Regions from separate parts of the Rhizobium sp. CAU 1783 genome, predicted to be linked through region 1. Evidence: predicted binding sites of a transcription regulator. Region 1 holds the regulator's gene; each other region holds the start of a gene.
The links. Region 1 encodes PhoB, which activates phosphate uptake and scavenging genes when phosphate is short. Its sites were predicted from a motif close to TGTCATNNANCTGTCAT; they were not measured.

Region 1 (4,790 bases):
CGATCCTTCAGCGAAGCGAGCCCCTGGCGGAAGACCAGCGCGACGTCGCGAACATGGTCCAGGAAACCATCGGCCAGCACGACATCGAGCACGGCATTGCCTACCGCCATGGCAAGCGGATTGCCGCCATAGGTCGAGCCGTGCGTGCCGGCCTTCATGCCGGAAGCCGCCTCTTCCGTGGCAAGGCAGGCGCCGAGCGGGAAACCGCCGCCGATACCCTTGGCGACCGCCATGATGTCCGGCGTGACGCCGGCCCATTCGTGGGCGAAGAATTTGCCGGTCCGGCCGACGCCGCACTGGACCTCGTCGAAGATCAGCAGCAGGTCGTTGTCGTCACAAATTTTGCGCAGAGCGCGGAGGAATTCGTTCGATGCGGCGCGGAGACCACCCTCACCCTGCACAGGCTCGATCAGGATCGCTGCCGTCGCGTCGGTGATCGCGGCCTGAACCGCATCGAGATCACCAAAGGGAACCTGGTCGAAGCCCGGCGCCTTGGGTCCGAAACCTTCGAGGTATTTTTCCTGGCCGCCGGCGGCAATCGTCGCAATCGTGCGGCCATGGAAAGCGCCTTCGAAGGTTATGATGTGAAAGCGCTCGGGATGCCCCTTGGAGAAATGGTAGCGCCGGGCTGTCTTGATCGCGCATTCCAGCGCCTCGGCACCCGAATTGGTGAAGAAGACGCGGTCGGCGAAGGTCGCTTCGGTCAGGCGGCGGCCGAGCGTCTCCTGGCCCGGCACGTCGTAGAGATTGGACAGGTGCCAGACTTTGCCGGCCTGTGCCGTCAACGCCTCGATCAGATGCGGATGCGCGTGGCCAAGAGAATTCACCGCGACGCCGGCGGCAAAATCCAGATAGCGCTCGCCATTCTCAGTGAAGAGCCAGACACCCTCGCCTCGCTCGAACCGCAAGGGTGCGCGCATGTAGGTCTGGTAGAGTGGCGAGGCTTCAGCCATGGCGGAAACACTCCTTCTGGAGAGCGTGACGGAACGGGGCGACTTCGACTTTCCAAACAGGGTCCGAAAAATCAAAAATGCCGCCTTGCGGCGGCGGGTCGCACTATCATCATTTCAGCCTTGCCTGTCAACGAAACAGCGCAGTGCAGCGGAATTTTCGGGTACGCGGAAGTCGCAACGACGGGACTTGAGGAGCCCGGTCGAGATCAACACGGGCAGGTAGCAAGTTGGGGAAAACTTTAAAATCGATTCCCGATGATTCGCCCGACTCTTGTCAGCGAGTCAGCCCGGCACTAGGTTAATAATCAATAAATTGATTGCATGCGGCGGAAATAGTCACCGACAGTATCGAGGCAAGTTTGTTTCGGATTCATCCGAAGCAACGGTGAGCGATTCTGCCATCACACAGCGCGAGCGGCGGAGATATAGCATGAACTGGACTGATGAGCGAGTTGAAAAACTCAAGCGCCTTTGGTCGGAAGGCTTGAGCGCAAGCCAGATCGCAGCACAACTGGGCGGCGTGAGCCGAAACGCCGTGATCGGCAAGGTGCATCGCCTCAACCTCCCGGGCCGTGCGAAGGCCGGCGGCAGCACGACCACGGTTCGCGCAGCAAAGCGTCCGGCGGGAGCGCAGCGCACCCCGAACTACACCGCCCGCAACACCACGACGACCCGCACGGTCACCCGTGCCGCCGGCGCGAACCTGCTCAAGGAAGAGATCGAGATCGACGGCCTGGAGGAGATCCAAATCTCGCGCTCCACCAACGTCGTGCTGCCGATTTCCCGCAAGCTCGCCCTGACTGAACTTACCGAACGCACCTGCAAGTGGCCGATCGGCGATCCGATGAAGGACGACTTCCACTTCTGCGGCTGCGAGTCCGCCGACACGTCGCCCTACTGCAACTACCACGCCAAGCTCGCATACCAGCCGGTGGGTGAGCGTCGCCGGGCGGCCGCAGCGGCAGCCCGCTGAAGGCGCCCGACACACGCCAAGACAAACGAAAAACGGGCCTTACGGCCCGTTTTTTTATTCTGTTGTCAAGAGGTTGACGGAAGCTAGGCTTCCATCGAATAGCCCGCGCCGCGCACGGTGCGGATGACATCCTGCATGTTGGAGAAGTTCAGCGCCTTGCGCAGCCGACCGACATGCACGTCGACGGTCCGTTCGTCGACATAAATGTCATGGCCCCAGACACCATCAAGCAGCTGCGAGCGCGAGAAGACGCGGCCCGGCGACGCCATCAGGAACTCGAGCAGGCGGAACTCGGTCGGACCGAGGCGCACTTCGCGGCTCTTGCGGTGTACGCGATGGGTCTCGCGGTCCAGCTCGATGTCTCCACAGCGCAGGACGCTCGAGAGCACCTCCGGACGCGCCCGGCGCAGCATCGCCTTCACGCGCGCCATCAGTTCCGGCGTGGAGAACGGCTTGACGACATAGTCGTCGGCGCCGGTCGCAAGGCCGCGAACGCGCTCGCTTTCCTCACCGCGTGCCGTCAGCATGATGATCGGCAGGCGCTCGGTCTCCGGGCGCATGCGCAGCCGGCGGCAAAGCTCGATGCCGGAGACGCCCGGCAGCATCCAGTCGAGGATCAGGAGATCCGGGACGCGTTCCTGCAGGCGCAGTTCGGCCTCGTCTCCGCGCAGGATCGTCTCGACCTCGTAGCCTTCCGCTTCAAGATTGTAGCGCAGAAGCACGCTCAGCGCTTCCTCGTCCTCGACGACAGCTATTTTCGGCAGCATCGGTTTCGATAACCTCTCGAATGCGATCGATTATTCGGTGACGGCGCCAACAGTGGCGGTCAGATCTTCCTTCGGTCGCTCACCTTCCGGCTGGGCGCCCGTCGTCATGTAGTAGATCGTCTCCGCGATGTTGGTCGCGTGGTCGCCGATGCGCTCGATGTTCTTGGCGCAGAAGAGAAGATGGGTGCAGCTGGTGATGTTGCGCGGATCTTCCATCATGTAGGTCAAGAGCTCGCGGAAGAGCGAGGTGTACATGGCGTCGATTTCCTCGTCGCGATCACGGATCGACTTGGCCTTTTCGGCCGAGCGCGAGGTGTACACGTCTAGTACTTCCTTGAGCTGGACCAGAGCGAGCTCGCTCAGGTGCTCGATGCCGCGGGCGAGCTTGCGGGGAACGCCGGTCGCCTGCACGGCCATGACGCGCTTGGCATTGCTCTTGCCGAGGTCGCCGACGCGCTCCAGGTCGTTGGCGATACGCAGTGCACCGATGATTTCGCGAAGGTCGGCCGCGACGGGCTGGCGGCGGGCGATGGTGATGATGGCCTTGTCGCCGATCTCACGCTCGGCGGCATCCATGATCACGTCGTCGGAGATGACCTTCTGGGCGAGTGCACCGTCGGAATTCACCAGCGCGCGCACGCTGTCGCCGACCATCTGCTCGGCAAGACCGCCCATCTCGGAGATGCGGCGCATCAGATATTTCAGTTCCTCGTCATAGGCCGAGTAGATATGCGATGAAGACATGTTCGTTTATCCCTGAATTGAAAGAGCGATCACAGCGCGGCGGACATCAGCCGAAGCGGCCCATGATGTAGTCCTGCGTACGCTGATCGTCCGGATTGGTGAACATCTTGTCCGTGTCGTTTTCTTCGACGAGCAGACCAAGATGGAACATCGCGGTACGCTGGGAAACACGCGCCGCCTGCTGCATCGAGTGGGTCACGATGACGATGGTGAAGTTCGAACGAAGCTCGTGGATCAGTTCCTCGACCTTGGCGGTCGCGATCGGGTCAAGCGCCGAGCACGGCTCGTCCATGAGAATGACTTCCGGGCTGACGGCGACGGCACGGGCAATGCACAGGCGCTGCTGCTGGCCGCCGGAGAGGCCGGTGCCGGATTCCTGCAGACGGTCCTTTACCTCATTCCACAGACCGGCCTTCTGGAGGCTCGTCTCGACCACCTGGTCGAGTTCGGCCTTGGTGCGAGCCAGACCGTGAATGCGCGGACCGTAGGCGATGTTCTCGTAGATCGACTTCGGGAACGGGTTCGGCTTTTGGAAGACCATGCCGACGCGGGCGCGCAGTTCAACGACGTCGATCGACGGATCGTAGATGTCCATCTCGTCGAGCGTGATCTTTCCGGTGACGCGGCAGCCGTCGATCGTGTCGTTCATGCGGTTCAGCGTCCGCAGGAAGGTCGACTTGCCGCAACCGGACGGCCCGATCAGGGCGGTCACGGTATGCTCCTGAACGTTCAGGTTCACATCGAAAAGGGCGCGCTTCTCGCCGTAGTAAACGGAGACGTCCTTGCCGATCATCTTGTACTTGGATTCGGTCATTTTCTGATCCAGCGCCTTTTCAACTGCTGCTTCCGACATCATGTTCATGTCTAACTCCCTCTACCAGCGCCGTTCGAAGCGTCGCCGCAACAGAATTGCACCCACGTTCATCACCAGAAGGAACAGGAGCAGAATGATGATCGCTCCGGAGGTTCGCTCGACGAAAGCTCGCTCGGCCTCGTTCGCCCACTGGTAGATCTGAACCGGCAGGGCGGTCGACGGATCGAGCGGCGTGCCCGGATAGTCGGCGACGAACGCCACCATGCCAATGAGCAGCAGCGGAGCGGTCTCGCCGAGGGCGTGTGCCAGGCCGATGATCGTGCCCGTCAGGATGCCCGGCATGGCGAGCGGCAGGACGTGATGGAACACGGTCTGCATCTTCGATGCGCCGAGGCCAAGCGCTGCGGCCCGGATCGACGGCGGCACGGCCTTGAGGGCTGCGCGCGTCGCGATGATGATGGTCGGCAGCGTCATCAGGGTCAGAACCAGGCCACCGACGACCGAGGCCGAGCGCGGCAGGCCGGCGAAGTTGATGAACA
Region 2 (4,790 bases), on a different contig from region 1:
TGGATTTCCAGCACGGCCTTGGTCGAGGTCGTGACCGGCGCGTCGGCGCGCACTTCGGTGAAGGCCACCGAGAACTGCGGATCCTGCTTGTCGATGTAGAGATTGCGGACGGAGCCGACCGCAATGCCGTTGAACCGCACCGGCGAGCCGATGCTCAGACCGTTGGCCGAGCCCGGAATGCGGATCGCCAGCGGGGCCATCGGTCCGCCCCTCCCGTACTCCGCCATCCAGTAGACGAAGCCGAAGGCGGCCGCGATGACCAGCATCGTGAAAAATCCGACGATCGCGTAGTTGGCTTTGGTTTCCATCAGTCAGTCACTTTGCCGGATGCCGCCGGATGACCCGGACGGGGAATGGAACGGGCGCGCTTGCCCCGGAAATAGGACTTCACCCACGGATCGTCGCAGGCGAGCATATCGTCTAAGCTTCCCTCGACCAAGACGCGCTTCTGCCCGAGAACGGCGATGCGGTCGCAGACCGAGAACAGGCTGTCGAGGTCGTGCGTGACCATGTAGACGGTCAGGCCGAGCGTATCGCGCAATCGCGCGATCAGTTCGTCGAACTCCGCAGCCCCGATCGGATCAAGTCCGGAGGTCGGCTCGTCGAGGAAGACGAGGTCCGGATCGAGCGCCAACGCACGGGCAAGCGCCGCGCGCTTGATCATGCCACCCGAAAGTTCGGACGGGTATTTGTCCGCAGCGTCCGGATCGAGACCGACGAGGTCGAGCTTCAGATAGGCCAGCTCATCCATGAGCCACTTCGGCAGATCGAGATATTCGCGCATTGGCAGCTGGATGTTCTCCTTCACGGTCAGCGCGGAAAAGAGCGCGCCGTGCTGGAAGAGAACGCCGAGACGCGTGTCGAGGTCCATCCGGTCCCGTTCGCCGACGGCATCATAGTCGGCGCCGAGGATCTGGATCGAACCCGAGCGGCGCGGCAGAAGCCTGAGAACGGTGCGCATCAGCACCGATTTACCGGCACCGGAGGCCCCGACGAACCCCAGGATTTCACCGCGATAGATGTCGAGGTCGAGATTGTCGAGCACGACCTTGTTGCCGAAGCCGACGGTAAGCCCGCGCACCGAAAGAACCGCTTCCCGCTCGCTTCCCTGGACATTGGTGGTCGTGCCTTCCAAGCCGTCCTCCTCAGAAATCGATGGCGGCGTAGAACATGGCAAACAGCCCGTCCACGAGGATGACGACGAAGATCGACTTCACCACGGAGGCCGTGACGTGACGTCCGAGCGACTCGGCGCTGCCGCCGACCTTCATGCCCTCGACCGCCGAGACGATGCCGATGATGAGCGCCATGAACGGCGCCTTGATCATGCCCGAGGCAACCGTCGAATAGTCGATCGCATCGTGCAGGCGGGTCGTGAAGACGTCGAAGGTGATGTCCGAATAGGTCCAGGCGACCACCGCCGCACCGTAAAGCGCTGCAAAGTTGGCAACGATGGTCAGAAGCGGCAGCGCAACCGTCAGCGCCACGAGGCGCGGAAAGACCAGGACCCCGATCGGATTGAGCCCGATGACCTTCAGCGCGTCGATCTCCTCGCGCATCTTCATCGAGCCGATCTCGGCCGTGATCGCGCTGCCCGAGCGGCCGGCCACCATGATCGCGGTCAAAAGCACGCCGATCTCGCGAAGCTGCAGGATACCGACCAGGTCGACGACGAAGACCTCGGCTCCGAAATAGCGCAGCTGGAAGGCACCCTGCTGGGCGATGATCGCGCCGATCAGGAAGGACATCAGCACGATGATCGGCACCGCCCTGACACCCATGTGGTCGAGCTGGGTGACGACCGAGGCGGGCGACACGCCACTGCCACGCCCGAGCTTCGTCTGTGCGCCATGCACGGCCGAACCGAGTACGAACATCATCGCAACCATGTCGCGCCAGAGTTCAACCACGGCCTCGCCAACCGGCGAGAAGATGCGCTGGAACAGGGGAAGCGGAGCACCGGGGCCGGCAGGTGTCTTGACGCTCTCCGGCAGGGCGCCGATCAGTTCGCGCATGTTGCGCGAGGCACCGGTGAGCTTGACGGGACTTCCCTCGGCCTGCCGGGTCGCCATGTAGCGACGCACGAGCCAGGCACCGGCGAGGTCCATATCGGAAACTGCGGAAAGGTCGATTTCGACCGGCGCATCGCCGGATGCGGGAACGAGGCGGCCGTTGCTCTGCAGGAGCGTCCCGAGGCTGTTGTTGCGCCAGGCGCCGGACAGCCGGATGCGATGCCCGTCGCCGGGCAGCTCGTCGATCTCGATCACAGCGCTTTCTGGGTGAATCGACTTCAAGGTCCTGACAACTTCCACGCTTGCGTGCCAGGTCCGGACATTCCGGCGCTGCGGCGCAAATCACTCGATGGCGCAGTATAGCCAGACAGACCGGCAAGGAAATCCTTCGGGCGGCGTTTATCCCGGGCCGTCACCCTCAAGCCACAACGAAAACTGGTCCTATCGGTCTGCGATCCGGTAAAATCCGTCTCACGCGGCCTGGACGTCTTCCTTCTTGGCAGCTTCGATGGCCAGCGGCAGCGAGACCGGCGGCACCAGGGCCGCAACCGGCTTTGCCGGCTTGGCGATCAGATGCCCCCAGGAGATCAGCTCGAAACGGCCGTCATGATGTTCCGCGATCGCCGTGCAGCTCTCAACCCAGTCGCCGGTATTGACGTAGTGGATGCCGTCGATGTCTTCCATCACCGCGTGATGGATATGCCCGCAGATCACGCCATCGACCTCGTTGCGGCGGGCTTCTTCCGCGACGACGCGCTGGAACTCGCCGATGAAGTTGACGGCCTGCTTCACCTGGAGCTTGGCCCAGGCGGAGAAGGACCAGTAGGGCATGCCGAGCCGGCGGCGGATCGCGGCCAGCGCAATGTTGATGTTGATCGCCATGTCATAGGCCCAGTCGCCGAGATAGGCGACGAGACGGGCGTTGCGAACCACGACGTCGAATTCGTCGCCGTGCAGGACCAGATACTTCTTGCCGTCTGCCGTCTCGTGGATCATCCGCTCGGCAACCTCGATGCCGCCGAAATGGGTGCCCGGAAAGCCGCGCAGGAACTCGTCGTGATTGCCCGGAATGTAGACGATCCGAGTGCCCTTGCGGGCCTTGCGGAGAAGCTTCTGGACGACGTCGTTGCAGTCCTGCGGCCAGTACCAGCTGCGCTTGAGGCGCCAGCCGTCGACGATGTCCCCGACCAGGAAGATGGTCTCCGCCTCATGGGTCCGAAGGAAGTCGATGAGAAAATCCGCCTTCGCCGCCTTGGAGCCGAGATGTACGTCGGAGATGAAGAGGGTCCTGAATTGCCGGATGTCCGTTTCACCAGTCACGGTCGTCGTCCTTTGCCGTCGTTTTCCACGTGCCTAAAATCAGACTCGTGTTTCAGCATGATGACAGGCGCGAATCATGGTCCGACACCGGAGGCGTCGCAACGATCTGGAGCGAAAAAGGGGAAGGCCCGGCTGACAGCACCTTTCCTTGTCAAGGCAGTCCGCGTCAACGGGCCAGAGCCGGCAGATCCGCCCCGGCGATCCGCCGGGCCTCTTCGCGCTCGATCCCGAGCGAGGTGAGGATCAGCTCGGCAATCTCGCTGCTCGCCTCGCGCCAGGTCTTGTAGCCTTCCTGGACGAGCATCATGCCCGACAGCGTCGCGCCGCCGATCATCGCCATCAGCGACGTCGCCTGCTCGGGGCGGATCGCGTAGCGGCCGCTCGAAATGCCCTGCATCAGGTCGTCCGCAGATGCGCTGGTGAGCAGCCCGCGCAGCGCCGTGTTGCTGAAACCGAAATGCACGATGAACCGGCCCCATTGCGGCTCCTCGTGGGCACGTCGGATGAAAAGCCGGATACCGCAGGAAAGACGGCAAGGCGGGTCGGTTATGTCGACCATGCTGGCCCGCACCCGATCCTGCATTTCGTTGGCGAGGTCGCCGGCGATCTCCTCGAACAGCGCGCCCGGATCGGGAACGGCACTGTAGACGGTGCCACGCGCCACCCCGGCCTCTTCGGCGAGATCGCTGACCGTCACCCGGTCCGCGCCCTTCCTGGCAAAGAGGCGCATGGCAGCTTCATGAATGCGGCATTTGGCGCCCGACATCGGCGGGGATCCTCTTAAAGCAGTCCCATAAATCGCGGAGGCTCCAAGCAACGTCCTGAAGCGGCGGCATGCACCGCGACACTGCCTATGTGTAGCAATGTCGCAGGCACCACACAAGCGTTGACAATTGAACACACGTGTTCAATATTGATCTGGAAAGCTCAGCACCTCGACATTTGCTATCGCAAACATCCTCCCATCGGCGCTGGGCCGGTTCAGACAGGAATTCAGGAGATCCCCCGTGAAGAAGATCGTTGTCATCGGAATAGTGTGTGCCGCCCTCGCCGGCTGCTCGCAGACCGCCCAGACCACCGCCTCCGCGCCCGCCGCGAAGCAGGCCGACTGCGAGGTCAAGCTGAACAAGGCACCGGCATCGTCGAAGTGCCCCAACTTCAAGTACAGCATGCGTTCGACCTCGCAGCCACCACTTATCTCGCCTGGTATCTGACGTCGGGACGGCACCGCCCCAAGACGACCTGATTCCGCGCCTACCGCCTCCCGAGCGGCGCGGAATTCAGCTCTCGGAAAACCGGCCCTCCAGCCGCTCCCAACGCCCTGCGCCCCACCGCGCCGACATCATTCCGTCAGCCTTGGCGATGACGCATAGCCGCCTTGCACCGGTCAAAATCACTTCCCCCCGACTTCTTTTCGTGTATTCAAGACATTCGATTTGGACGAAGAAGTTCGGTGGA
Region 3 (4,790 bases), 350 kb from region 1:
GGATCGCTGTGGTTTGCCAACGAGAGCAATTCCGGGAAGTTCATCGAACGCCTGCCCCATGTCTTCGATTTCGTCGGCGATCTCGTGCCGCGTGACGGCATGGAGATCTGGCGGGCGATGTTCGACCTGCCCTCCCCCTATTACGACGGCAGCCTGCAATACGACTATACCGAAGGCCGCTACTACGTCACCGAGACGCTCTACATTCCCGAATACTTCTACAAGATGGCAGAGACGCTCAACATCGCCATCCTGTCGACGCTGATCGGCTTCATCTTCGGATCCGGCCTCGCCTTCTTCGCGGCGCGCAACATGACGCACAACCGGATTGTCAGGATGGCCGTGCGCCGTTTCATGGAGATCCTGCGTGCCTTCCCGGAGATCGTTCTCGCCGGTTTCTTTCTCGCGATCCTGTCGCTCGGCCCCATTCCGGCGATCATCGCGGTGTCGATCCACACCATCGGCGCGCTCGGCAAGCTGTTCTTCGAGGTGATCGAAAACGCCGACATGAAACCGGACGAAGGCCTGAAGGCCGTCGGCGCCAGCTGGATCGAGCGGGCGTGGTTCGGCATGGTGCCGCAGGTACTGCCGAACTTCATGAGTTACTTCCTGATGCGCCTTGAGATCAACGTTCGCGCCTCGACGATCATCGGCGCGGTCGGCGGCGGCGGCATCGGCGAGCAGCTTCGCCTGTCGATCAGCCGCGGCCATGAAGCAAAGACCCTCGCAATCGTCCTTTTGCTCTTCTTGACGATCATCGCCGTAGACCAGCTTTCCGCATGGCTTCGCCGCAAGCTCGTCGGCGACCAGGCCTTCCAGGCCGTGATCTGAGGAACACCCCATGAAAACGCTGAGCCCCGCCGAACTCGACGCGATCGCCGCCCGCCACGGAAACCTGTTGCAGCCCTCGTTCTGGATGCGTTTCCGCCTCCTGCTGATCGGCGGCGCAGTTTTGCTCTATTTCCTCTTCTGCTGGTGGTTCTTCGCGATCGGCCAGGTGCTCGGTACCGCCAACTGGGGCATTGCCGGCACGTATCTGGCGGACTGGGTCTCCTATGAAGTCCGGCCCGACATCGAGATCGGCGCCGACGGCAATATGAGCATCGTCTATCCGCGCTTCGATCCGATCGGCCCCAATCCCAATCCGGACTGGCTGGTCGCCGAGCGCGAGACCGTGACCCGCACGATCGAGATCCCGGCAGAAGGACAGGGTTCGGCGCCCAAGACCAGCTCGTCGTTCTCATTCATGGCGCCGAACACCGCGCAACAGGCGCTCTCCGCGGCGCGGACGGAAACGCGCACCGAGGAGGTCGTGACCCGGGCCAGCGTCCAGTTCAACACCTCCGACCGCATCGACGTCTCTCGCGACGGCGTTCGCGTGACCCGGGGAGACGAAGTACTTCAGCTGACCCTTTCGAAGGATGGCCGCGTCGACACCGATACCGCGTTGCCGACATGGGCGACACAGCGTGCCCCCGGCGAGAAGATCGTTCTGGCCTTCGGTTTCTCCGGCTGGGCGGAGGTTCGCGGCGACGTGGTCAAGATCCACAAGCGCTTCCTGGGCTGGGCAAACTTTTTCTTCGACACCAACTCCGCCTTCTTCGGCAAGAGCTTTGGCGAGGTGACGCAACTCGTTCTTTCCGGCGAACGGCTCGATCCGGCGCAGAGCAACCTGTCGCTGGCATGGACCGACATTCTCTACAATCCGTCCTGGCAACACCTCGACGTCTGGACGAAGCTGCTGCAGACCATCGTGATGGCTTTCGTCGGCACCTTCTTCGCCATGCTGGTCGCCTTCCCGCTGTCCTTCATCGCCGCGCGCAACATCATGCACAACGGCGTCATCAACCAGCTGACGAAGCGCTTCTTCGACTTCCAGCGCTCCGTCGACATGTTCATCTGGGCGCTGTTCTTCACCCGCGCCTTCGGGCCGGGGCCGCTCGCGGGGATTTCGGCGATCTTCTTCACCGACACGGGCACGCTCGGCAAGCTCTATTCGGAAGCGCTCGAAAACATTGACGACAAGCAGCGCGAAGGGGTCAAATCGGTGGGCGCGAGCCCACTCGCCGTACAGCGCTTCGGCGTGCTGCCGCAAGTCATGCCGCTCTTTGCATCGCAGGCTCTCTACTTCTGGGAATCCAACACCCGTTCGGCCACGATCATCGGCGCGGTCGGCGCCGGCGGCATCGGTCTCAAGCTGTGGGAAGCCATGCGGACCAATTCCGACTGGGAAAACGTCGCCTACATGGTGGTGCTCATCCTGGTCGTCGTCTTCATCTTCGACGGCATCTCGAACGCCCTTCGCTCGCGACTGATGGGCACGCACCACTGATTTCGACGAAACGCCGAAATCATCATTAATCTGTCATGCGCATCGGCTAGCGAAACCGGCTTGTACGGCGCATGCCTGAAAGGTCATTCTGGCGGCGCCCACCGACACGAGGATTTGCCCCTTGCGCTATGCGCTCTACTTTACCCCTCCCGCCGATGATCCCCTGACGCAGACAGCCGCCGCCTGGCTCGGTCGCGATGCCTTCCACGGTCGGGATCTGCCGATCGGCAAGACCGGGACCTTTCCGACCGAGGTCTTTCACGGCCTGACCGCCGATCCGCGACGCTACGGTTTTCACGCGACGATCAAGGCACCCTTTTCCCTCGCGAACGACCGCAGCGAGGCGGATCTCGTCGAAGCGTTCGGCAGGTTCTGCAGCGCGCAGCCTGCCTTCGACATTCCCTCCGTCGTGGTGGATCAACTCGGGCCATTCTTTGCCATCGTTCCCGCCGACACCCACAAGCCGCTCCAGGATTTTGCCGCCGCCGCCGTCGAGGCGTTCGAGCCGTTTCGCGCGCCGCTGTCGGACGCCGACGTCGCAAGGCGCAAGCCCGAGCGCCTGTCGGAGGCGCAGCGGGATAACCTGATGCGCTGGGGCTATCCTTACGTGATGGATGAGTTCCGTTTCCACATGACGCTTAGCGGTCCCGTGGAAACGCACCTTGCTCCGGCGATGAAGGCGCTCGCGACCGAATGTTTTTCCTCTTTCACCCAAAGGCCAATTCGCATTTCCGGCCTCGCGCTCTTTGTCGAACCCGAACGGGGCGCACCCTTTACCGTCCATACCTGGAAGCCGCTTACCGGCACAGAAACCCTCTGAAAGCTCGCCCATGTCCGCCGAAACCATCTTTTCCAACGCCCGCATCGTCCTGGATGACCAGATCATCGAGGGCTCCATACAGATCCGCGACGGCCTGATCGCCGACGTTTCGGAAGGCAGCACGCGCGCCGGCGAGGATTTCGGCGGCGACTACCTCATCCCCGGCCTCATCGAACTCCATACCGACCATCTGGAATCACACTACTCGCCGCGCCCCGGCGTCCGCTGGCACAAGACCTCGGCGATCCAGGCCCATGATGCCCAGGTCGTGACGTCCGGCATAACCACCGTGTTCGACTGCCTGCGGATGGGGTCCGACGAGGACGGCGGCTTCGACAAGGGCGAGATGCGCGACATGGCCGACGCCATCCAGGCCGCGGAACGCGAGGACCGGCTGCGTGCCCAGCATTTCATCCACCTGCGCTGCGAGGTGGCTTCCGACAACGTTCTCGACCATTTCGCCGACTTCGAGAGCGATCCGCATGTAAGGCTCGCCTCGCTGATGGACCACTCTCCGGGTCAGCGCCAGTTCCAGACGATGGATCAATACACACTCTACTACAAGACTAAGCGCGGACTGACGGACGAAGCCTTTGCCCGTTTCGTCGAGAGCCGGCTGGCGCTCTCCGCGCGCTATTCCGCCCATCATCGCGACACGCTGGCAGGGATCTGCGCAGCGCGCGGGATCACCGTTGCCAGCCATGACGATGCGACGCTCGCGCATGTCGAGGAAGCCAAGGGACACGGGGTCAAGCTCGCCGAATTCCCGACCAGCCTTGAGGCTGCCGAAGCCTCGCACAAGGCCGGCATGAGCGTCCTGATGGGGGCGCCGAACGTCGTTCGCGGCAAGTCGCATTCCGGCAACATCGCCGCGCGCGACCTCGCCGAGCGCGGCGTTCTCGACGTTCTCTCCTCCGATTACGTGCCGCTCAGCCTGCTGCATGCCGCCTTCGTCCTTGCAGACGAATTCGGTACGATTTCGCTACCGCGGGCGCTTGCCATGGTGACTTCGACGCCGGCGCGCACCGTCGGCCTCGATGATCGCGGCAGGATCGCGGCCGGATTGCGCGCTGACCTCGTTCGCGTCCGGCGCCCGGACGGCGTGCCGGTGGTTCGCTCGGTATGGCGCGAAGGACAGAGGGTCGCCTGATGGACGGAAAGCCGGCGGCAGCGATGTCGAGGAACGCGGCCGGCACGATGGTCGCGATCGTCGGTCCGAGCGGCGCTGGCAAGGACAGCCTCATCCACATCGCAAAGGCGCATTTCGCCGGGCGGCCCGAGGTGGATTTCGTCCGCCGCGTGATCACCCGACCGACCGACGCCGGCGGGGAGGCGCATCTCGGCGTTTCGACGTCCGACTTTTCCACGCTCAAGCAAGGCGGCGCATTCGCCGTCGACTGGGACGCTCACGGCCTGCGTTACGGTATTCCGGCGGCCGTGCACGAGAAGCTGGCGCTCGGTCACCTGGTGATCGCCAACGGTTCCCGCTCGGCGCTTCCTCACTTCGCCAGGGCTTTCTCGCCGCTGGTGGTCGTCAACGTCACCGCCTCCCCCGAGGTACTCGCCGAGAGGCTGACCGCTCGCGGCCGCGAGAGCCGGGCGGAAATCCTCGAACGCCTGAAGCGTGGGTCGCTGGCA

Region 2: ACX93L_RS05040 (UDP-2,3-diacylglucosamine diphosphatase) is a predicted target of PhoB. The motif match lies at 3,382-3,398, and genes of this name have one in related genera.
Region 3: ACX93L_RS07460 (DUF1045 domain-containing protein) is a predicted target of PhoB. The motif match lies at 2,353-2,369, and genes of this name have one in related genera.

What each region holds. Positions count from the first base shown of each region.
Region 1 covers NZ_JBTOLM010000002.1:502,488-507,277, reverse strand. Annotated here, with positions in the region: gene ACX93L_RS09220 (acetylornithine transaminase) at 1-953, opposite strand, end outside; gene ACX93L_RS09215 (GcrA family cell cycle regulator) at 1,384-1,926, shown strand; gene phoB (phosphate regulon transcriptional regulator PhoB) at 2,010-2,693, opposite strand; gene phoU (phosphate signaling complex protein PhoU) at 2,724-3,437, opposite strand; gene pstB (phosphate ABC transporter ATP-binding protein PstB) at 3,484-4,299, opposite strand; gene pstA (phosphate ABC transporter permease PstA) at 4,312-4,790, opposite strand, start outside.
Region 2 covers NZ_JBTOLM010000001.1:1,100,254-1,105,043, reverse strand. Annotated here, with positions in the region: gene ACX93L_RS05055 (MlaD family protein) at 1-308, opposite strand, end outside; gene ACX93L_RS05050 (ABC transporter ATP-binding protein) at 308-1,135, opposite strand; gene ACX93L_RS05045 (MlaE family lipid ABC transporter permease subunit) at 1,146-2,294, opposite strand; gene ACX93L_RS05040 (UDP-2,3-diacylglucosamine diphosphatase) at 2,484-3,332, opposite strand; gene ACX93L_RS05035 (TetR/AcrR family transcriptional regulator) at 3,499-4,098, opposite strand; gene ACX93L_RS05030 (hypothetical protein) at 4,340-4,546, shown strand.
Region 3 covers NZ_JBTOLM010000002.1:149,825-154,614, reverse strand. Annotated here, with positions in the region: gene phnE (phosphonate ABC transporter, permease protein PhnE) at 1-831, shown strand, start outside; gene phnE (phosphonate ABC transporter, permease protein PhnE) at 842-2,332, shown strand; gene ACX93L_RS07460 (DUF1045 domain-containing protein) at 2,454-3,152, shown strand; gene ACX93L_RS07455 (alpha-D-ribose 1-methylphosphonate 5-triphosphate diphosphatase) at 3,163-4,302, shown strand; gene phnN (phosphonate metabolism protein/1,5-bisphosphokinase (PRPP-forming) PhnN) at 4,326-4,790, shown strand, end outside.